DNA from 3 places in the Aquisalimonas sp. APHAB1-3 genome. Region 1 is predicted to be linked to each of the others. Evidence: riboswitches for the same ligand, from Rfam matches in the RefSeq annotation. Region 1 holds a riboswitch; each other region holds the start of a gene.
The links. Region 1 has a riboswitch for cobalamin ahead of ACNSTU_RS08790 (cobalt-precorrin-5B (C(1))-methyltransferase). Riboswitches for the same ligand answer to the same signal wherever they lie in the genome.

Region 1 (7,101 bases):
ATTGGTGGTGGCAGCAGCGGGGTTATCGCTCGCCGTGGCGGTAATGGCCGCGGACGATGTCCGCTTCGAGACCGCGGACGGAGAGCCCCTTCCGGACGCTGAGCAGGAGGTTGCCGAATCCGTGCTGGATGCCGAGGTGCTGCAGCCCGGCGTCTATCGGCTGGATGTGGATGTGGACGGCCGCCAGGCGCGCATCATCGAAGCGCGCCCCGAGGCCGACGCCTCGGAGTCGGGGCACAGGACCGAGGGCCGGTGAACTAGTCCGCGTATTGCATCCGCCGTGTCATGCCGCCGTCGACGACCATGTTCTCGCCGGTGATGAACCCGGCTGCGCTCGATAGCAGGAAGGTGCAGAGGTTCGCGACGTCCTCCGGGCGGCCCACGCGACCGGCGGGGTGCTGGGCGTGGTCGGCTGCCGTGAGGGTCGAGGGTTCGCGCAGGCCCGGCTTGCGGTGATCCTCAACCGCAATCCATCCCGGGCTGACGGCGTTGACGCGAACCCGTCCGGACAGGCTCACCGCCAGCGCGTGGGTGAGCGCCAGCACACCCCCCTTGCTCGCGGCATAGGCCTCGCTGTCGGGCTCAGACTGCAGCGCCCGGGTGGAGGCGATGTTGACGATGGCACCCCGGCGCGCCGCCAGGTGCGGCGTGCAGTGCTTGCTGAACAGGAAGGTGCCGGTCAGGTTGACGTCCAGCCAGCGCTGCCAGTCCTTCAGGGCCAGCGCCTCAACCGGTCCGCTCAGCGGGTCGGCGACACCGGCGTTGTTCACCAGACCGTCGAGTTGGCCATAGTGCACCAGCGTGGCATCCACGGCGCTTTCCACGGCCGCCTCGTCGGCGACGTCCGCCTGCACCGTGAACAGCCGCTGGTCGTCCCGGCACTCATCGTCCAGTGCCGCCAGCGCCTCGCCGTCCAGATCGATGACCGACACGCGCCACCCCGACGACAGCAGTTTGCGCGACACGCCAAGGCCGATGCCCTGGGCCCCTCCCGTTACCAGGGCGACGGGCTGTGGCTCGTCACTCATGTCTCCCCCTCTCCTTGGCGCCTGGCCAGCAGCATGTAGTTGACGCTCTCCGAGGGTGACAGCCACATGCGCCGCGTCAATGGATTGACCTTGACGCCGGTACGCTGAATCGTCGTGATGCCGTCCCGTTCCATGAGTGTCTCGATTTCGGCGGGGGTGGGAAACCGGGACCACTGGTGCGTGCCTTTTGGAAGCAGCCGGAAGATGTACTCCGCGCCCACGATGGCCACGACAAAGGAGATCGCATTGCGGTTGATGGTGGCCACGAAGGTGTGGCCGCCCGGCGCCACCAGACGGTTCACGGCGGCCATGAACGCCGGCAGGTCGGCCACGTGCTCTACCACCTCCATGTTCAGCACCACGTCGTAGCGGGCGCCGCGCCCGGCCAGCGCCTCGGCCGTGGCAGTCTCGTACGTGATGTCCAGACCCTGTTCGCGGGCGTGCAGGCGGGCGACCCGGATGTTGCTGTCGGACACGTCCACCCCGTGAACCGTGGCCCCGAGCCTGGCCATGGCCTCGCTGAGCAGCCCGCCGCCGCAGCCGATGTCGAGCATGCGCAGACCGGCGAGTGGTGCCGGCTCGGCCGGGTCACGATCATACTGCTCCGCCAGCCGGTCACGGATGTAGCCGGTTCGCAGCGTGTTCAGCACATGGAGGGGCCACAGCTTGCCATCGGACTGCCACCACATCGCCGCCAGCGCGCGATAGCGCGCCAGTTCGTCCGGATCCACCGTCCGGTCCTGTGCGTCGTTCCCGGTCATGTCATCCTACCCGTAGGCTCATTGATGATGGTTAGGTGTTGCATAGAGTCTGTATCAATTCAGTTCATTTGTCTCCGGTTGACCACCCCAAGGGGGTCCCATAAGGTACAGCCAGCTTCAGGTGCCCCGCGTGCAATTGGGGATAATCGGGAAGCCGGTGCGCACGCGTCGCGTGCAAGGCCGGCGCTGCCCCCGCAACGGTAAGTGGTGACGACCGGATCACAGGCCACTGACGACGCCCGCACGGGTGCGTCGGGAAGGCGATCCGCCGGGGAAGGACCCTACACCACCAGCCCGGAGACCGGCCTGAATTCCCTGGTGCCGCGGGGTGCGGCGGAACCGGGTGGTGAACACCTGTCCCGCTGATCGGTACCCACCCAGCCTCTGCACCCGTCGCGCGATCATCTGACGAGGGACCGCGAGACGTGACCGACACGCAGCAGCCACAATCAGCCACCGGCGCGCCCTCCATGCGCCCGGAAAGCCGTGACGGCGGCGGTCCCTTGCGCACCGGTCTCACCACCGGGGTGTGCGCGACGGCCGCGGCGACCGCGGCCGCCCGTCTGGCGCTGGGGGATCACGTGGGCGAGCGCCAGACAGTCGTCCTGCCCAAGGGCAAGCGCGTCGAGCTGGTCCTGAATGATCTCCGGCGCACCGGGGATGGCGCGGAGGCGGGGGTCATCAAGGACGGGGGGGATGATCCCGATGCCACCCACGGAGCCCGGGTGTGGGCGCATGCCGAGCCGCGCAGGGAGGCGGGGCTCACGTTCCATGCCGGCGCTGGCGTGGGGGTTGTCACCCGCTCCGGTCTGCCCGTCGCGGTGGGCGAGCCGGCCATCAACCCGGTGCCCCGGCGCATGATGACCGATCATCTCCTCGAGTGTGCCGCCGCCCTCGATTACCGGGGCGGATTCTCGGTCTTCGTGGGTGTCGACAATGGCGAGCGCATCGCCGAGCGCACCATGAACGGACGTCTCGGCATTCAGGGCGGGCTGTCGATCCTGGGCACCACCGGAATCGTGCGACCGTTCTCGTGCGCTGCCTATATCGCCTCCATTCACCAGTCCATCGACGTGGCCCGCGCCAACGGCATCACCCACATCGCCTGCTGTACCGGTGGCTCCAGCGAGGCCATGGCTCGTGCCCGCTACCGCCTTGGTGACATGGCGCTGATCGAGATGGGCGACCTGATCGGTGGCGTGCTCAAGTACATCAAACGCCATCCGGTGCCACGGGTCACCCTGGCCGGCGGCTTCGGCAAGCTCAGCAAGTTCGCCGCCGGCCACGCCGATACCCACAGCCGCAAGTGCGCCATCGACCTTGACCGCCTCGCCGGCGAAGCGGCCGCTCTGGGCGCCGATACCCACCTGCGCATGCGCATGACCGCCTGCAATACCAGCATCGAGGCCCTGTCCCTGTGCCAGAGCGCAGGGATTCCCCTGGCGGACCGCATCTGTGCCCGCGCCTATGATCAGGCCCGGCGCACGCTGCCCGATGCCGTCATGCTGGACGTCTGCGCGGTGGATCGGGGCGGTCGTCTGGTGGGTACGGCGACCACGGGGGTGGCGGCATGAGCGCGCCGGCAATCGCGCTGGAAGGCCTGACCAAACACTACGCCAGCGGTCGCACCGGTCTCGCGGGCGTGGATCTCACGGTGGATGCTGGCTGTTTCTTTGGCCTGCTCGGCCCCAACGGGGCCGGCAAGACCACGCTGATCGGCCTGCTGACCTCGCTGGTGCGGCTGGAACAGGGCACGGTGCGCGTGTTCGGCCACGATCTGGCACGGGAGCCGGTTGCCGCGCGGCGGCTCATCGGCCTGGTCCCCCAGGAGGTGAACTTCAACAGCTTTGAACCGGTGGCCGAGATCGTCGCCACCCAGGCGGCCTACTACGGGTTGTCGCCGCGCCGCGCACGGCAGCGCACCGATGCCGTCCTGTCCCTGATGGGGCTGGCCGATCGCGCACGGCAGACCGCCTGGGGGCTGTCCGGCGGCCTCAAGCGGCGGCTCATGATCGCCCGTGCCCTGGCGCACGAGCCGCGGCTGCTGGTGCTGGACGAGCCCACCGCCGGTGTGGATGTTGCGGCTCGCCACGACCTCTGGGCCGTGCTGCAGCGGCTGAACGCCGCCGGCACCACGGTGCTGCTGACCACACACTACCTGGAGGAGGCGGAGCAGCTTTGCGACGATCTCGCCTTCATCGACGACGGTCGCCTCATCGCCCGCGGCGGCCCCGGAGCCCTGTTGCAGGGGATGGACCACGACACCCTGGTACTGGATCTGGCCGTCGATTGCCCGGAACCGCTCCGTCTCGATGGCGTCACGGTCCGCGCCGTGGATGCGCGCACCCTGGAGGTGGACGTGCCCAGAGGCCGGCATCTCAACACCCTGTTCGCGTCGCTCACCGAAGCGGGGGTGCAGGTGACCAGTCTGCGTAACAAGAGCAATCGGCTGGAGCAGCTGTTCCTGGAGCGCCTGCGCGGACGGCAGGAGGCACCGGCATGACAGCGGCGCTCTACTGGAATGCCTATCGCGGCATGGTCGTGAAGCAGCTTCGCCGCGTTGTGCGCACCTGGATCCAGACACTGTTGCCTTCGGTGGTGAACGCGGCCCTGTTTCTCGTGGTGCTTGGCCAGCTCGTGGGGCGGGAGATCGGCACCTTCGGCGGCGTGGGCTACACGGAGTTCCTGATGCCCGGTCTGGTGATGCTGGCAGTGGTCACCAACGCCTACAGCAACGTGACCCTGGCGGTTTTCGGCGCCAAGCTTCAGCGTCACATTGAGGAGGTCCTGGTGGCGCCCATGCCACCGTGGCTGATCGTTGCCGGTTTCGTCACCGGCGGCGTACTGCGCGGACTGCTGGTGGGGCTGCTGGTGGCCGCGCTGGCGCTGCCACTGACCGGGCTGCAGTTCCACCACCCGGCGGCCATTGCCGGCATGGCGGTGCTCGCCGCGCTGCTGTTCTCCTTCGCCGGGCTCATCAACGGCATCTATGCACGCACCTTTGACCACACCTCAGTGGTCACCACCTTCGTGCTGACACCGCTGATCTACCTGGGCGGGCTGTTCTATCCCGTCAGCCGCCTGGACGAGCCGTGGCAGAGCCTGTCACTGGCCAACCCCATGTACTACCTGATCGAGGGCTTCCGCCACGGCCTGCTCGGCACCAGTGCGGTGCCCTGGTGGGCCACGTTTGCCATGCTCGGTGTGGCCACCGCCATCGTTGGCACCGTGGCCCTGACGCTGGTGGCCCGGGGCACACGGGTGAAACCATGAGTGGGGCGCGCGCCAACCATAACGGCGCCGTGCGCGGTGTATGCCCGGGGGTGGCCGCGCCCATGGCCAGTGGCGACGGGCTGCTGCTGCGCCTGCGCCATCCCATCGGTGGCTGGACGCCAGCGCAGGTGGGCGCCGTGGCGCAGGTGGCCGAGGAACACGGCAATCGCGCACTGGAACTCACCGTCCGTGGCAACCTGCAGCTGCGTGGGGTGCGCCCCGCAACCCTGATGGGCGCCCAAACCGCCCTCGTGGCGGCCGGCGTCGCCGACAGTGACCCCGACCGTGAGGCGGTACGCAACGTGCTGTCCGCCCCCGCGACCGACCTGGACCCGGATGCCGTCGCGGATATCACGCCGGTGGCGCGGGCCGTGGCCGATGCCATTGCCGCCGACACCGCACTTCACCGCCTGCCGGCCAAGACCGGCGTGGTCGTGGATGGGGGTGGCGCGGCGGGGATCGCCGGTGTCCATGCCGACCTGCGCCTGGACGCCGTGACCTGTGATCACGGTGGCGTGCGCTATCTGCTGAGCATTGGCGGCCGAGCGGCGGACGCGGTGCCGCTGGGACGGGTTGCTCCGGAGCAGGCCGCCGTTGCGGCCCGGCGCGTGCTGGCGCGACTGCTGGACGACAACCCGCCGCGGCGGATGGCTGCGGCCCTGGCCGAGCGCGGCGCCGCGCCGTTCCAGGATGCGCTGGCTGAGCTGGCCGAGCCCGCCGGCACGGTGCCCGTGCCCGCGGTGGGGCCTCCGGCACCGGGAGTTGCGCCGCACGGGGTCTGGGTACACGCAGCGTTCCCGTTCGGTGCGCTCAATGCAGCGCAGCTGCGGCAGCTGGCAGTGGTGGCGGAGCTGCACGCGGCGGCAAGCGGCACACCCACGCTGCGGCTGACGCCCTGGCGCAGTGTTCTGCTCGCGGGGGTCAGCGCCGCCGCGCTGGAGCCCCTGGCTGCATTGGGTGCCATCACCGAACCGGCCGATGCCCGCCTCGGGCTCGGTGCCTGCGTCGGCGCGCCAGGCTGTGCGTCCGGTACCACCGCGACCCGGAACGATGCCCTGGCTCTGGAGGCGGCCATGCCGACACTGCTGGCTGCCGGCGAGCGGCTGCACGTCTCCGGCTGTGGCAAGGGCTGCGGTGCGCCGGTGCGGGCGGCCGCCATGCTGGTGGCGGACGGAGAGCGCTACGCCCTGACGCTGTCAGGCGGCGTCGGCGCCATGCCGGACTGGCCTGCGATGCCACTGGCGGGCGTGCATCGCCGCCTGATGGCGCTGGATGCGGTGTATGCCGGGGAGCGGCGCACACCCCGGGAATCCCTGAACGACGTGATCAACCGGCTGGGCCGCAATGATGTGGTCCGGCGCGTGGAGGAGGAGAGCAGTCATGCCTGACAGCGTGCAGCACGACTACATCAAGGACGGCCCGGCCATCTATCGGGAATCGTTCGCCATCATTCAGGCCGAGGCCGACCTGACGCGATTCCCGGAGCGCGTGGTGCCGGCGGTGGTGCGCATGATTCACGCCTGCGGTATGACCGATCTGGCCGCCGATGTGGGCTTCTCGCCCGGTGTGGCGACGGCCGCACGGAACGCCCTGGATGCCGGTGCGCCCATTCTGTGCGACAGCCAGATGGTCGCCCACGGTATCACCCGTGCGCGGCTTCCGGCGGACAATCCGGTGGTCTGCACCCTTCGGGACGAACGGGTGCCGGCGCTGGCCGAGCGCATCGGCAATACCCGCTCGGCGGCGGCCATGGAGCTTTGGTGGGATCAGCTCGACGGCGCCGTGGTGGCCATCGGCAATGCGCCGACGGCGCTGTTTCGCCTGCTGGAGATGCTCGACGCCGGCGCACCGCGACCCGCGGCCGTGCTTGGCATTCCCGTGGGCTTTGTCGGCGCGATCGAGAGCAAGGAGGCGCTGGCGGCCCGCGCGCCGTATATCGAATACCTGACGGTGTTCGGTCGCCGGGGAGGCAGTGCCATGGCGGCCGCGGCGGTGAACGCGCTGGCAACGGATCGGTGGTGAACGCATGACAACCCTGA
Region 2 (7,101 bases), on a different contig from region 1:
GGCCGCTGCCACAGTTTCTCAGTCCGTATCCGCCGGGCGGAAGGCAAGCACCGGGCAATGGACGTCGTGCACCACGTCCCGGGCCACGCTGCCGAACGCCAGTTTGCCCATTCCCGTGCGGCCGTGTGTGGTCATGCAGACCATGGTGCCGGGCATGGCCGCCACGTATTCGCTGATCGCCCTGGCGGGCTTGGTGCCGTGCAACACGTCCCAATTCGCCTGCAGCCCGTATTCCTTGTGTATCTGACGCGCGATGCGCTGGACGTAGCCCGATTCAACGGTGTCGGCGGATAGTGCAGATGCCTGCACCTCCGGCTCCTGGGCCTGCACCAGAAATAGCTCCGCGCCAGTATCCCTTGCCAGTTGCGCGGCCGACGGGATGATTGCTTCCGACAGAGGCGAGCCGTCCAGGCAAACCACCAGCGTCCTGATCGGGCCATCCCAGTCGGCACTCAGGCGGGGACCGGTTAGTACCACGGGTCGCTCGGCGCGGTTGAGCATTTCGGTGGCGACACTGCCCAGAAGCATGTCCCCGACGGCGCTGCGGGCGTGGGTGGCCATGCAGATCATGGCGTCGGGTGCCTCCGCAATGACCCCCCACAGGGCGCTGTCCTCGGCACCCACGGGAACCGTGTTCAGATCAGCCTTGATGACGGAGATCCGGCTTGGTTCGATGCCGTGGTCCTGCGCTTCCCGGGCAAGCTCGCGACGTCGGTCCTCGCTGGACGACTCGGTGGGAATCACGGTCAGCAGGTGAACACCGCGGCCGGTCTGTGCCGCCAGTGCTCTTGCGGGGGCGATGGCGCGGAGGGAGCGCGGCGTCCTCTCCACGGGGACAATGATGTCAGCGGCTGTCATGTCGGGTCCTCCTGGGTGCGATGATGCGGCCGGTGAAAATCCGGGCGACTGTTCATACTGTGCGCCGCGCGCGAGGCGTTGGTCTTGATCCGGATCAACTGACTGGCAGCGGGGAGGGTGTTCAATGGAGGGCGTCACTCCGTTGCCCCGTGCCGGGAGGAAGCATGCCCAGAAGTACCGTACCGACTCAGGACATCAATCCGCCCGATGCGCCTCCCCCGATCGATCGTCTGGTGCGAGCGGCCATCGGCCGCGCCACCATGGGGCTTTCGCCGGCCGCTTTGCAGCTGGCCTACCTGGACTGGGCACTGCACCTGGCCAGTGCACCGGGCAAGCAGTCGCAGCTGGTGGACAAGGTCCTGCGCAAGGCGTCGCGGCTGGCGCTCTACGCCAGCCAAAGCCAGCGTGGCGGCGCGGTGCCCTGCATCGACCCCCTTCCAAATGATCACCGTTTCGACGCGCCCGAATGGCAGCAGTGGCCGTTCAATATCATCCATCAGTCGTTTCTGCTCACCCAGCAGTGGTGGCACAACGCCACCACCGGGGTGCGCGGTGTCACGCCCCACCACGAGGAGGTGGTCAATTTCGTTGGCCGGCAGATCCTGGACGTGTTCTCGCCAAGCAATTACCTGTTCTCCAACCCGGAGCTGCTGCGGCAGACGATGGAGGAGGGCGGTGCGAATCTGCTGCGAGGGGCCGAGCACCTGCGCGAGGACTTCCAGCGTGCACTGAGCGGTGCGCCACCGGCAGGAGCGGAGACGTATCAGCCGGGCGATAACGTGGCCGTGACGCCCGGGAAAGTGATTTACCGGAACCGGCTCATGGAACTGATCCAGTACGAGCCTGGGACGAAGACTGTCCATCCGGAGCCCATTCTGGTGGTGCCGGCGTGGATCATGAAGTACTACATTCTCGACCTCAGCCCTGAGAACTCGCTGATTCGCTACCTGGTGGAGGAGGGGTACACGGTCTTCGCCATCTCCTGGAAGAACCCGGATGCCGCCGACCGCGATCTCAGCTTTGACGATTACCGGCGACTTGGTTTGATGGCGGCGCTGGATGCCATCAGTGCGGTTGTGCCTGGCCAGCGCGTGCATGGCGTGGGGTATTGCCTGGGCGGCACGCTGCTGATGATTGCCGCTGCGGCCATGGCCCGCCAGCGGGATGAGCGGCTGGCCACGCTCACCCTGTTCGCCGCCCAGGCGGACTTCCGGGAGCCGGGGGAGCTGGGGCTTTTCATCGACGACAGCCAGGTCACTTTCCTGGATGACATCATGTGGGAAACCGGTCATCTGGACGGCAAACAGATGACCGGTGCATTCCAGCTGCTGCGCTCACAGGACCTGGTGTGGTCTGCGTCCATAAATCAGTATCTGCGCGGCGAGCGCATGCCCATGAATGACCTCATGGCCTGGAATGCGGATGCCACCCGCATGCCTTATGGGATGCACAGCGAGTACTTGCAACGGTTGTATCTGGATAACGAGTTCGCCGACGGCCTGTTCGAGGTGGACGGGGAAGTCGTCCACCTGGCCGACGTGGGCGCACCGTTCTTCGTGGTGGGCACTGAGCGGGACCACGTGGCACCGTGGACGTCCGTCTACAAGATCAATCGGTTGGCCCGGAGCCCGGTGACGTTCCTGCTGACCAACGGCGGGCATAACGCCGGGATCGTGAGCCCGCCGCAGCACCCGCGACGCCGGTACCGGGTCAACACCCATCAGCCGGACGAGCTGCTCATGCACGCCGACGCATTCGTGCAGCAGGTGCCGGTGCAGGACGGGTCCTGGTGGCCCGAGTGGCGGGAGTGGCTGCGGGCGCGTTCCGGCAACCGGCGCAAACCGCCGGAGCTCGGGGCGCCCGGTCAGGGCATCGTCCCCATGGAAGACGCGCCTGGGCAGTACGTGTTTCTGAAATAGGCTGCGCTCGAATCCGTGTTCGAACCCGGGAGCGTGGAAGCGCGCCCGGGGTGTACCATACGCCGGCGTATTCAGCCCATGTACACGAGCAAGGAGTATGGTGATGCTGCAGGCGATCTACGAACACCGCGGTCCGGTGCCCCAGGACGTCATCGACGCGGTGGAACGGGAGACCCCCACCCCCGGTGCCGGCGAAGTGCTCATGGAGGTGGTCGCGGCGCCGATCAATCCGTCCGACGTGCTCACGCTCACCGGCGAGTACGGCATGCTGCCACCTCTGCCGGCGGTGGGCGGCAACGAGGGCGTCGGGCGGGTGGTCCAGTGCGGAGAGGGCGTGGACGGCTTCAGCAGGGGGCAGACCGTGCTGCTGCCGGTCGGCTGTGGTTCTTGGGCAACCCACGTGCTGGCACCGGCCCGCAAGCTGGTACCGCTGCCCGACGACGCCGACCCGGAACAGCTGGCGATGATGACCGTCAATCCACCCACCGCGTCACTGCTCATGAGTGAGTTCGTGGATTTGCAGCCGGGAGAGTGGCTGATCCAGAACGCCGCCAACTCCGGTGTCGGTGGCTACCTGATTACCCTGGCGAAGCTCCGTGGCCTGAAGACGGTCAACGTGGTGCGGCGCGCATCGGCGGTGACACCATTGCAGGAGCAGGGTGCCGAGATCGTCCTGGTGGATGGGCCGGACCTGGCCGAGCGTGTTGCCGAGGCCAGCGGCCATGCCCCGGTGCGATTGGGGATCGACGCCGTGGGTGGATCGGCCACGGACCATCTGGCATCGGCCCTCAGCGACGATGCAACCCTGGTCAATTACGGCATGATGAGCGGCGATCCCTGCATGGTGGCGCCGCGGCACCTGGTATTCCGCAACCTGAGCGTGAAGGGCTTCTGGCTTGCCCGCTGGTTCCAGCACGCCACACGCGAACAGCAGCAGGGGCTCTACGGGGAATTGGCCGGCATGATTGCCTCCGGGCAGCTTTCGGCCCGCGTCCACGCCCGCTTCGACGTCGCCGACATCAAGGCGGCCGTGGCCGAGGCCGCCTCCGGTGAGCGGACTGGCAAGGTGCTGGTCACGCCCGCGGTCTGATCCGTCCGGGGCGGGGCGGATTGCGCCGCGCCCCGTTGACTGACCGTTCACGCCACGCGCTGGCGCCCTGGCAGTCGCAGCACCTCCCCCAGCAGCCAGGACGGCGTGGTTGAATCCCCGAGTTCCAGCGTGCCGTCGCGCTCCAGCAGTGCCCCGGCGCGATAGCTGTTCAGCATGTGGTGCACCCAGCGCGGGGCGCCGCCACGGGATTCCATGCGCTGCAGCAGTTCGATCAGTGCTTCCGCACCGTCCGCGTCCAGGTGGTCCGGTGCGTTGTGCGCCGCAGGTCCGCCGATGCGGTCCACGGCCGGGCCGATGAATCCGCGCCACTCCAGCGGCTCGACACGGGCGCCCAGCCCGTGAAGAACCCGGCGCAGCAGTGGATCGAGACGGGTCCGCAGAACCAGTGCGTGGTGTCCGTCGAACGCAGGGGTGGCTGTTGCGTAATGGGGTGTAATCGTCTGCATGTCGGGCTCCTCCGAACATCCCTGATTGTGTGATGCCGACGCGCCGGGTGGCCGGGCGGGCATCGCGGCTGGAGAAGCCTTCGCGGGTATCCGGAGGTGGTGTGCACCGTTGCCGGAGAACCTTGGCGCGAGGCTCCCGTAAACGTCTTCCGCGGTATTCGGGCTCGGCGAATGCATCCGCCATACCGTTGCGCGACAGCCCCGGACTCTCACCGGTGTTCCCCGCTGAACCATCACGATGTGGTGGTTCTTTTGAAGACGGGCCCAAGATATAGGTTGGTGTGGATCCGTGCAATAGCGGCCGGAACACATTCATGCACTGCGTGCATGGTGGGCGATGAGACGATTTCATGGGTTTGATGATTGACCCCTCCGATGGGCCATCTCTACGGTCGAAAGCAGGTCAACCCGCAGGGCCGGCCTGCAAGAGCCATAACAGGGGGGGCAACCCCGGGGAGGAGAAACATGAGCAGTACAGTAGCCATGGGAAAGTGGAGCGTGAGCGTGATGATCGGCCTTGGCCTGGCGTTGCCGCATGCCGGGGCGACAGCCGACGACGAGACCATCACCTGGCGTGTTCAGTCGCACTGGCCCAGTGCCAGTACCTCCTACGAAGCCAGTCTCGAGAAACTGCGGGATCAGCTCTACGAGCGCACCGACGGCCGGCTGGAACTGGAACTCTACGAAGCCGGGCAGCTGTTCGGCACCGACGAGATCTGGGCGGCCGTCGAGCGTGGCATCGTCGAGATGGGGACCACGTCGCCGTTTTTCCTCCAGGACCGCCTGTCCCTGGCCAGCGTTGCCGCTGGGCTGCCGTTCTCATTCCAGGAGGTTTGGGAAGCGGTGTACTTCTATCGCCACCTGGGATTCGAGGAGATGATCCGCGAGGAGGCGTCCGAGTACGGTGTTTTCTACCACCCGGACAAGATGCTCACCCAGGAGATCGTGCTCAGCGAGCCCATCGAGTCCATGGAGGATTTCGAGGGTGCGCGCATCGCCACGTCGGGGCTCAGTGAGACCGTGCTCTCGGAGGCAGGAGCCGCGGCCCAGTACGTGCCCGGCGAAGAGCTTTATCAGGCCCTCTCCACCGGTGTAGTGGATGGCGGACACTGGGGAGCGTACCAGGGTGCCGACAGCATGAGCCTCTACGAGGTCGCGCCCTATCACGTGGAGCCGCCGCTCAGCATCAGCGACGACACGTTCATATTTAACGAGGAGGCCGTAGAGGCGCTCCCCGAAGACATCCATGCCATTCTCATGGATACTCTGGAGGAGCACTACTGGGAGCGCACCAACGAGTACATCTATCACGAGGAGATGACCAAGCAGCGCGTGCTTGCCGAGGACGGGGTGGAGCTGAACCCCTTGCCGGATGATGTCCACGAGCGTCTGGTAGAGACCTCCGAGGCCCACTGGGACAATGTCGCCGCCGAGAGTGACGAGGCGGCGGAAGCCGTGGCCATGCTGCGCGAGTTCCTTCAGGATCTTGGCCACCTCGACGAGGATTGAGGCGGTCCGCTCCCTGAAGCAGGCCGGAACCTGCCACTCCGGGGGTGTCGTCCCCGGATGGCAGGTAGTCGCAGCCTTCAGGCGGGTTCCGGCTCTGTGAGGCCCCAGGCCGGGAACGGGTCCTCCATGCGCCGCCAGGCCTGCGGGCCGCCCGCCAGCTCCGAATCCGTGAGCAGGCAGGCGTCGAGCCGGGCCGTCAGCGCGTCGCGATCCATGTCGATGCCGATCAGCACCAGCTCCTGCTGGCGGTCCCCATGGGGTTCCTGCCAGCGTTCGCGGATGAATGCGGTGGCTTCCGGATCGTCGGGCCAGGCGCCTTCCGGCGCTGCCGCCCACCAAACCCCGGCTGCACCGTGCTCGGCGGCCGGGCCGGCCTGGGACCAGTTGCCCACCAGATCGTGCCGCGAGGCCAGCCAGAAGTGGCCCTTCGAGCGGATCACTCCGGGCCATTCGGAATGGATCAGATCCCAGAAGCGACGCGGATGAAACGGGCGCCGTGCGCGGTAGACGAAGCTGCTGATGCCGTATTCCTCGGTCTCCGGCGTGTGCTCGCCGCGCAGCTCCATTAGCCAGCCGGGGGCGCGCGCCGCCTGCTCGAAGTCGAACAGGCCCGTGTCGAGAACGGCGTCCAGGGCAACCTGGCCGTACTGGCAGTCCACGATGCGGGCGCGCGGATTGAGACTCCGGAGAATGCCGGTGAGGCGCTCACGTTCGCTGCGGGTGACCCGGTCGGTCTTGTTCACGACCAGCACATCACAGAACTCCACCTGGTCGACCAGCAGGTCCACCACCGTGCGTTCATCGTCATCGCCCGCCTGTTCGCCGCGGTCGCCCAGCTGATCCTGGGACGCGTAGTCCCGCAGGAAATTGGCGGCATCGATCACCGTGACCATGGTGTCCAGGCGGGCCATGTCCGAGAGGCTGCGCCCGTTCTCGTCACGGAACGTGAATGTTTCCGCCACTGGCAGCGGCTCCGAGATGCCCGTGGACTCGATCAGCAGGTAGTCGAATCGCTGTTCGGCGGCAAGGCGGTTGATCTCCACCAGCAGATCCTCGCGCAGGGTGCAGCAGATGCAGCCGTTGCTCATCTCCACCAGCTTTTCGTCGGCGCGCTCCAGGTGCGGCCGATCGCCGCGCACCAGGCTGGCGTCGATGTTCACCTCGGACATGTCGTTGACGATCACGGCGATGCGTTTGCCATGAGGCGCATGCAGCACATGGTTGAGCAGCGACGTCTTGCCGGCGCCCAGAAAGCCGG
Region 3 (7,101 bases), on a different contig from region 1:
GTCCGCTGCGGGACGGAGGCGGTTGATGGTGTGTTCGATGGCATCGAGGATGCCGCGGCTGATCTCGTCATATGCCGCGCCGCCACTGGACCAGACCGCCGACGGGCCGGCGTTGTGGGGGCGGATCGCGCCAGTCTCGGGATGTGCTGCTATGTTCATGGCATACCTCCTTGATCGATGCTCCGGACGCTTGGGCGCGCCACAGAGCCAGCATCAGGAAACCGCCCGCGCCCCGCCAGTTCAGAAACTGAACCGGACGGCGATGCCGGCGCGCATGCAGACTGAACATGCACTGCTAAAGAGGAGGGATGACCATGTCCACGCAACAGGGTTACGGGCAGTTCTGTCCCGTCGCCAAGGCGTCGGAGATTCTTGCCACGCGCTGGACGCCGCTGATCATGCGGGAGTTCATCAGCGGCTCATCCGGCTTCAACGAGATCCACCGGGGTGTGCCGCTCATGTCGCGCCCACTCCTCGCTCAGCGTCTGCGGGAGCTCATGCGTGCCGGCGTGATCGTCCACGATGGTCGCGGGGCCTACCGGCTCACCGAGCGCGGCGAGTCCCTGGCGCCGATCATCATCGCCATGGGGCTGTGGGGGCGGCAGTGGGTGGAGAGCGCACCGGACGGGCCCGACTGGGACGCGGGCGTGTTGATGTGGGACATGCGGCGGCGCATCGACACCGCCAGCCTGCCACCTGGCCGGACCGTGCTCCAGTTCGATTACAGCGATGCGCCCCGGGAGATGTCCCGGTGGTGGCTGTTGATCGAGGATGACGATGTGGACCTGTGCCAGTCAGACCCCGGCTTCGAAGTAGACCTCTACATTGCCAGCACCGTGCGGGTCATGGGGCGTGTCTGGATCGGGCAGCGCGCGCTGCTGCCCGCGATGGAGAGCGGCGAGATCCGCGCCCACGGTCGCATCAACCTGGAACGCAGTATCTCCCGCTGGCTCATGCTGTCGGTCATCGCCGAGGAGGCAATGAAGCAATCCCGCTTGACGGCACACTGAGTGCGCGGACGGCCTCAATCGCTGAGCATGCCCGCCAGACGCTGGCGGATCAGGTCCTCGGACTCGGCCATGGTGCGGTCGATGAGCTCCTTCACCGTGGGGATGTCATGAATCAGCCCGGCAACCATGCCACAGGACCATGCGCCGGCTTCCATCTCGCCCTCTTTCATGATGCGTGGATAGACGCCGGCGACCTCATCAATGATGTCCTCGAACTTGAGGTCGGCACCCAGGCGTTTCTCCTTCTCCAGCAGCCGCTCTACGGCGTCGTTGGTGAGCACACGCTCGGTGTTGCGCAGCGGCCGCATGACCAGTCGCGTGTCCAGCTCGCTGGCGGCAACGATGGCCTGTTTGACGTTGTCGTGCACCGGCGCTTCCTTGGTGGCGATGAAGCGCGTGCCCATGTTCATGCCCTCGGCGCCCATGGCCAGCGCCGCCGTCAGCGACCGGCCATTGGCCATGCCGCCGGAGGCCACGAACGGGATCGTGAGCTCCTCGGCCGCACGCGGCAGCAGGATGAAGTTCGGCACATCGTCTTCGCCCGGATGGCCGCCGCACTCGAAGCCGTCAACGCTTGCCGCGTCGCAGCCGATGGACTCGGCCTTCAGGGCGTGCCGCACGGAGGTGCACTTGTGAATGACCTTAACGCCGGCTTCCTGCAGCGCCGGCAGCACCTGCTGCGGGTTGTTGCCCGCCGTCTCCACCACTTTGACGCCACCATCGATGATGGCCTTGATGTAGCCGGGATAATCCGGGGTGTTCACGGACGGCAGAAACGTCACGTTCACACCGAAGGGCTTGTCGGTCATCTCGCGGCAGCGGCGGATCTCCTCGGCCAGCGCCTCGGGGCTGGGCTGGGTCAGCGCCGTGATGATGCCCAGGCCGCCCGCGTTGGAGACCGCCGCGGCGAGTTCCGCGTAGCCGACGTGGTGCATGCCGCCCTGGATGATCGGGTGCTGAATGCCAAACAGTTCGGTGATCTTTGTCTTCATAAGTCCTCTAACGCGGTTTTCCGGCACGAGCCCACGGGCTGCCGGCACTGAATGGTGCGACCGGAGCGTCGCGCGCGTCGCTGCGCGCAACGGGAGATGGTAGCAGCCTAGGCGCCGGACATCGCCACGACAAATGCATGGTTTCTATTCAATCGCATTCAACTCATGCATGTTTCAGCGACGGCGGAAGGTGTCATGGCAGGCAAGACACTGGTGCCGCACGCCGTTCAGCACTTCCGTAGCACGCGGCTCCCAGGCGTCGTTCTCATCGGCCGGGGACTGGGGCATTGCCCGCTGCAGATCGCGCGTCTGTGCGGCGAAGTTGTCCACGTGCTCCTGGAACTGCTCCTGCTCCTCCCAGATACGCGCCAATGCGCCGGGTTCGTCCTCCCCGGTGGGCGTCTCCCGGTCGAACAGCGCGGGGATATCCTGAGCGTGGCGCTCCAGGCCCTCGGCCAGCCTGGCGATGGTCTCCGGATCCACGGGGGCGTCATAGCGCAGCGCCATCTCCAGGGAGCGGTAGTAGCCCGAGAGCAGCTGCATACGGTGGCGGCGGTGGCCCACGTAGGCGGCATCGGCATCCACGGCGTCCGGGTCCTCCATGGCCTCGCTGTAATCCCCCCAGGGGCCGGGCATGCGGATCTCCACTTCCTCCGGATCGCTCACGGAGTGCCCATCGGCCAGCAGCGCCGGCGTGGCGGCGAACAGAATCGATACGGCGAGCCGCGGGACCAGCGGTGTGCGTTGTGCTGTTGTCATGTCGGCTCTCCCTGTCAGAAATGCACCTGGTGCTGGACGTGGGCCTGCCAGTCCGAGGGCTGGTCGCCGCCCCGGGTGCGGATCGCGAACACCTGCGTCTTCCAGGCATGGCGATCGTGGAAGGCCGTCCAGCCGGCGGACCATTCCCGCTGACCGCCGCGCTCCGGCGCATCCGGCCGGTCGTCGTTGACGTCCCGCCGCAGCACCGAACGGCGCAACGCGATTTCCTGATCCACGACGGGCAGCGCCATCGCCAGTTCCGCCTCCCAGCCCTGGTCGTCGTAGCCGTTGCCCTCGTCCGGGCTGACGCGGCGCTGGAACGCGGCGGCCGTCCCGGTGACCGGGCCGAGGCTGGCGGCGACGTCGACGGTGCCCGTGGCCCAGTCGGCGCGCTGATCCTCGGTGTCGACGTCACTATCCAGCGTCCAGTCACGCAGGTGGTTGTCGGCGGCGGCCATGCCGCCCACCCCGAAGGACAGCGCCGCGGGCTGACGGGTATTGCCCAGGGTGGACGTGTGCGACGGCACGGCGCCCACCGGCGCAAACGCGGCCCGGGTGGTCACGAGACCGCCGTCCGTGGAGGGTCGGTCATCGCCACGCCTGTCCAGACGACCGCGACCATCGAAGACGTTAACGCTGGCCTCCCAGCGTCCGTCTGCGGCACTGCCCAGCAGCCCCACCCCGGTGTCCCGCCCTTGGGGAATCTGGAAGTTGTTGGCCGCCACACCGATCTCGGTGAAGGTGCGATTGGGCCCGCCAACGGACCGCGACAGGGCAAACGGCGCGGTGTACTGCCCCATGCGCAGCCCCCAGCTCTCACCGAGGGCATACTGCAGCCACAGGTCGCGCACGGAGGCGCTGCCGCCCACGTCCGTCTGCATGCGGAACGTGAGGCCGTAACCGGGGAGTTCGCCCCGGATATCCAGCCACGCGCGACGCAGCGAGGTCTCCGCTCGATGATCACCGTCGTCGCGCCGATCGTACTCCAGACGCGGCTGCAGCAACCCGCCGAAGCTCAGGCTGCCGGCGTCGCCATCACTGCCCAGGGGAATCTCCCCGGCGCCGGCCGCGGTCACGCCGCAGGCGAGCATGGCGGACACGACGGCACCGCTCACGGTGGCGGTCGACCGCCTGCGGCGCGGCAGTTCATTACTGGATAATCCGGTCATGGCCGGCCACCCGGCATACGCCGGTCGTGAATTCTTCTCGCGCATCATGGCCCTCACTGGCTTTGTTGGAATCGATCTTGTTGTAAGCGCAGGGAGACCCAGCCGTGGCTGGACAGGCCGTATGGCCCACAGGCAAGTGGTCGGGCAATGCAATTCCAGACGCGGCGAACGGGCCGGAACGACCTCACCCGAACCGCCCAACTCCCGTGGCGCGTTCGGTACACATCCGAGGCCGGTCTCCGGGCTTGCGGCGGCAGAACCTGCCAGCACATCCACGCCCTTCCCGGGCCCGTGAAGCCCAGTGGGTGGCGCCTGCCGGGAGCAAGCGCCGGGTGGACGGCATGAAACCGCTTACCGTTGCGGGAGCAGCGCCGGACTTGTCGCGCCTGTATGGCGACGCACCGGCTTCCCGATTATCCCCGGCCACCAGGCTGGCGGCCGAAGCACCTCAGAAGCGGTAGACGGTATCGAACCGGGGTGGGAGGGTCAAACCAACACAAATGACAAGATTTCTTTCCCAATCTATTGCGGGCGAATTCCTGACGGCCTATAGTCGGTCACGGTAGCCAAGCAAACGGACCGAATCATGGATCAGCCCCTCTACCACGTCCGCGATGAAACGCAGGATGCCGACGGCCCCACCACGATCACCCTCCGCACGCCCCGCGGCCACACTGTTGCGCTGCGGGTGTTCGAGGCGGAGACACCGCGCGCGGTGGTGATCATCGCCGGAGCCATGGGTGTGAGCCAACGCGCCTACGAGCGCTTCGCCCGCTTCCTCTGCGAGCACGGCCTGACCGCCATCACCTTCGACTACTTCGGCATCGGCGCCTCCCTGACCGGCCGCCTGCGCGACTGCAACGTCCAGGTCACGGACTGGGCCACCGAGGACTGCGAGGCTGCGGTGCAGTTCGCCCTCGCCCGCTATCCCGGCACTCCGCTGACATGGCTCGGCCACAGCGTGGGCGGTCAGATCCTGGGCATGATCCCCAGCGCCAACCGCCTGGACCAGGCCGTCACCATTGCCTGCGGCAGCGGCTACTGGCGTTGGAACGCCACGCCGACCCGCCGCCGCGTGCTGGCGCTGTGGTATGGAATCGCACCCGTGACCCTGGCCGCCCTGGGCTACTTCCCCGGCAACCGGCTCGGCATTGTCGGGGACCTGCCCGGCGGCGTGATGCGTCAGTGGCGGCGCTGGTGCCTGCACCCCGATTACGCCGTCGGCGCCGAAGGCAAGGCGATGGCCGACCAGTTCGACCGCCTGCGCGTGCCAATCACCGCGCTCACGTTCACGGACGACGAAATGATGTCGCGCAAGGGCATCCAGGCCATGCACGCGTTCTACCCCAACGCACCGGTGCGGATGGTCGCGATCCGGCCGTCGGACATTGGCGAGGACAAGGTCGGCCATCTGGGCTGGTCCCGAGAGCGCTACCGCGACTCGATCTGGGCCGGCCAACTGCTGCCGCTGCTGGACCCAACCACCGAACCGGTCCGGGCATCAGCGCCGGCCCCGTGAATCTCTGCTAATCTGAAAACGCTGTGCGAACCTCTGGATACGGTTCATGACGCGCCATCAGACCATGCAGGCCATGCGCCTCCACTCGGCGGGAGACCCGCTCCGTCAGGAGCACGTCCCGGTGCCTGAACCAGGACCAGGCCAGGTGCAGTTGCGCGTCCTTGCCTGCGGCGTCTGCCGCACGGATCTTCACGTGGTCGATGGTGAACTGCCTGATCCCCGCCTGCCCGTCATCCCGGGCCACGAGATCGTCGGCGAAGTGACCGACACAGGCGACGGGGTCACTGCCTTCAGCCCCGGCGACCAGGTCGGAGTGCCCTGGCTGGGCTGGACCTGCGGCAAGTGCGAGGCCTGTACAGCGGGGCGGGAGAACCTCTGTGGCAACGCGCGATTCACCGGCTACACCCTGGACGGCGGTTACGCCGAGTACACGGTGGCCGATGCCCGCTACTGCTTCCCTGTCTCCGGCTACGCACCCGCCGATGCCGCACCACTGTTGTGCGCCGGACTCATCGGCTACCGCTCCTGGCGTATCGCCGGCGGCGCGGAGCCACGGCGCCTTGGTATCTATGGCTTTGGCGCGGCGGCACACATCCTGGCGCAACTGGCGGTGTCGCGCGGCCAGCAGATCTATGCGTTCACCCGCCCCGGTGACGAGCAGGCGCAAGGATTCGCGCGCCGGCTGGGCGCGACCTGGGCGGGCGGCTCGGACGACGAGCCGCCGGAGCGGCTGGATGCGGCCATCCTCTTCGCGCCCATCGGCAGCCTGGTACCGCGCGCCCTGGAGCACGTCCGACCGGGTGGTCGGGTCGTGAGTGGCGGCATTCACATGTCGGACATCCCGTCGTTCCCGTACCGGCTGCTCTGGGAGGAGCGCAGCATCCACTCGGTCGCCAACCTCACCCGCCAGGACGGCACCGAGTTCCTGGCGCTGGCGCCGGAGGTCCCCATCCGCACCGAGATCACCACGTACCCGCTGGAACGCGCAAACGAGGCCCTGGCCGACCTCCGCGAGGGCCGCCTGACGGGAGCCGCCGTACTGGTTCCGCCCGCCGCGTAAACGGCGTCATGGGGTCTTTTCAGACACCTCCGGGCGCCGCAAGGCGGCTGAACTTGCGTCGATACGCCGAGGGCGTCATACCGGTCTTGCGCCGAAAAAGACGGCGGAAGGACGTTGGGTCTTCGTAACCCACCGCATGCCCGACCTCATCCACGGGCAATGTGGCGGCCTCCAGTTGCCGCTTGGCGTCCTCGATGCGCAGGGCGTGAACGTAGGCCATGGGCCGATAACCGGTCGCCGCCCGAAACCGTCGTGCGAAGGTCCGCGGTTTGAGCCCTGCGCGCTCGCTCATGCAGGTCACCGGGTTTGCGCAGTCCAGGTTGTCGGCGATCCATGCCTGGCTGTCGGCGATCACCGCATCAGCTGTTTGCGGCTGCACCACGGTCACCGCATAGGGCAGCTGTCCCTCCGCGTGCTCGGTGAACAGAAACACCTTGGCTGTCTGCAGCGCCTGTTCACGGCCCGCGAACCGTGCAATCAGGTACATGGCCAGTTCCTGCCAGGCACTGACCGCGCCGGCTGTAACGATGCGCTCGCCTTCTTCGGAAAGACAGAGCACCAGATCATCGCGGAGCCTCACGCGGGGATAATG

Region 2: another riboswitch for cobalamin. It lies ahead of ACNSTU_RS16875 (hypothetical protein); the one in region 1 lies ahead of ACNSTU_RS08790 (cobalt-precorrin-5B (C(1))-methyltransferase).
Region 3: another riboswitch for cobalamin. It lies ahead of ACNSTU_RS04090 (porin); the one in region 1 lies ahead of ACNSTU_RS08790 (cobalt-precorrin-5B (C(1))-methyltransferase).

Annotation. Positions count from the first base shown of each region.
Region 1 covers NZ_JBLWFT010000004.1:119,979-127,079, forward strand. Annotated here, with positions in the region: gene ACNSTU_RS08775 (hypothetical protein) at 1-256, shown strand, start outside; gene ACNSTU_RS08780 (SDR family oxidoreductase) at 258-1,028, opposite strand; gene ubiG (bifunctional 2-polyprenyl-6-hydroxyphenol methylase/3-demethylubiquinol 3-O-methyltransferase UbiG) at 1,025-1,789, opposite strand; cobalamin riboswitch at 1,892-2,114, shown strand; gene ACNSTU_RS08790 (cobalt-precorrin-5B (C(1))-methyltransferase) at 2,260-3,363, shown strand; gene ACNSTU_RS08795 (ABC transporter ATP-binding protein) at 3,360-4,292, shown strand; gene ACNSTU_RS08800 (ABC transporter permease) at 4,289-5,062, shown strand; gene cobG (precorrin-3B synthase) at 5,059-6,450, shown strand; gene ACNSTU_RS08810 (precorrin-8X methylmutase) at 6,443-7,084, shown strand; gene ACNSTU_RS08815 (precorrin-2 C(20)-methyltransferase) at 7,089-7,101, shown strand, end outside.
Region 2 covers NZ_JBLWFT010000020.1:14,491-21,591, reverse strand. Annotated here, with positions in the region: gene ACNSTU_RS16890 (universal stress protein) at 19-858, opposite strand; gene ACNSTU_RS16885 (PHA/PHB synthase family protein) at 1,023-2,777, shown strand; gene ACNSTU_RS16880 (zinc-dependent alcohol dehydrogenase family protein) at 2,881-3,867, shown strand; gene ACNSTU_RS16875 (hypothetical protein) at 3,915-4,334, opposite strand; cobalamin riboswitch at 4,468-4,597, opposite strand; gene dctP (TRAP transporter substrate-binding protein DctP) at 4,800-5,843, shown strand; gene zigA (zinc metallochaperone GTPase ZigA) at 5,921-7,101, opposite strand, start outside.
Region 3 covers NZ_JBLWFT010000001.1:865,980-873,080, forward strand. Annotated here, with positions in the region: gene ACNSTU_RS04070 (hypothetical protein) at 1-159, opposite strand, end outside; gene ACNSTU_RS04075 (winged helix-turn-helix transcriptional regulator) at 315-1,010, shown strand; gene ACNSTU_RS04080 (NAD(P)H-dependent flavin oxidoreductase) at 1,025-2,002, opposite strand; gene ACNSTU_RS04085 (cytochrome c) at 2,177-2,761, opposite strand; gene ACNSTU_RS04090 (porin) at 2,776-3,930, opposite strand; cobalamin riboswitch at 4,143-4,396, opposite strand; gene ACNSTU_RS04095 (alpha/beta fold hydrolase) at 4,517-5,449, shown strand; gene ACNSTU_RS04100 (zinc-dependent alcohol dehydrogenase family protein) at 5,496-6,509, shown strand; gene ACNSTU_RS04105 (GlxA family transcriptional regulator) at 6,529-7,101, opposite strand, start outside.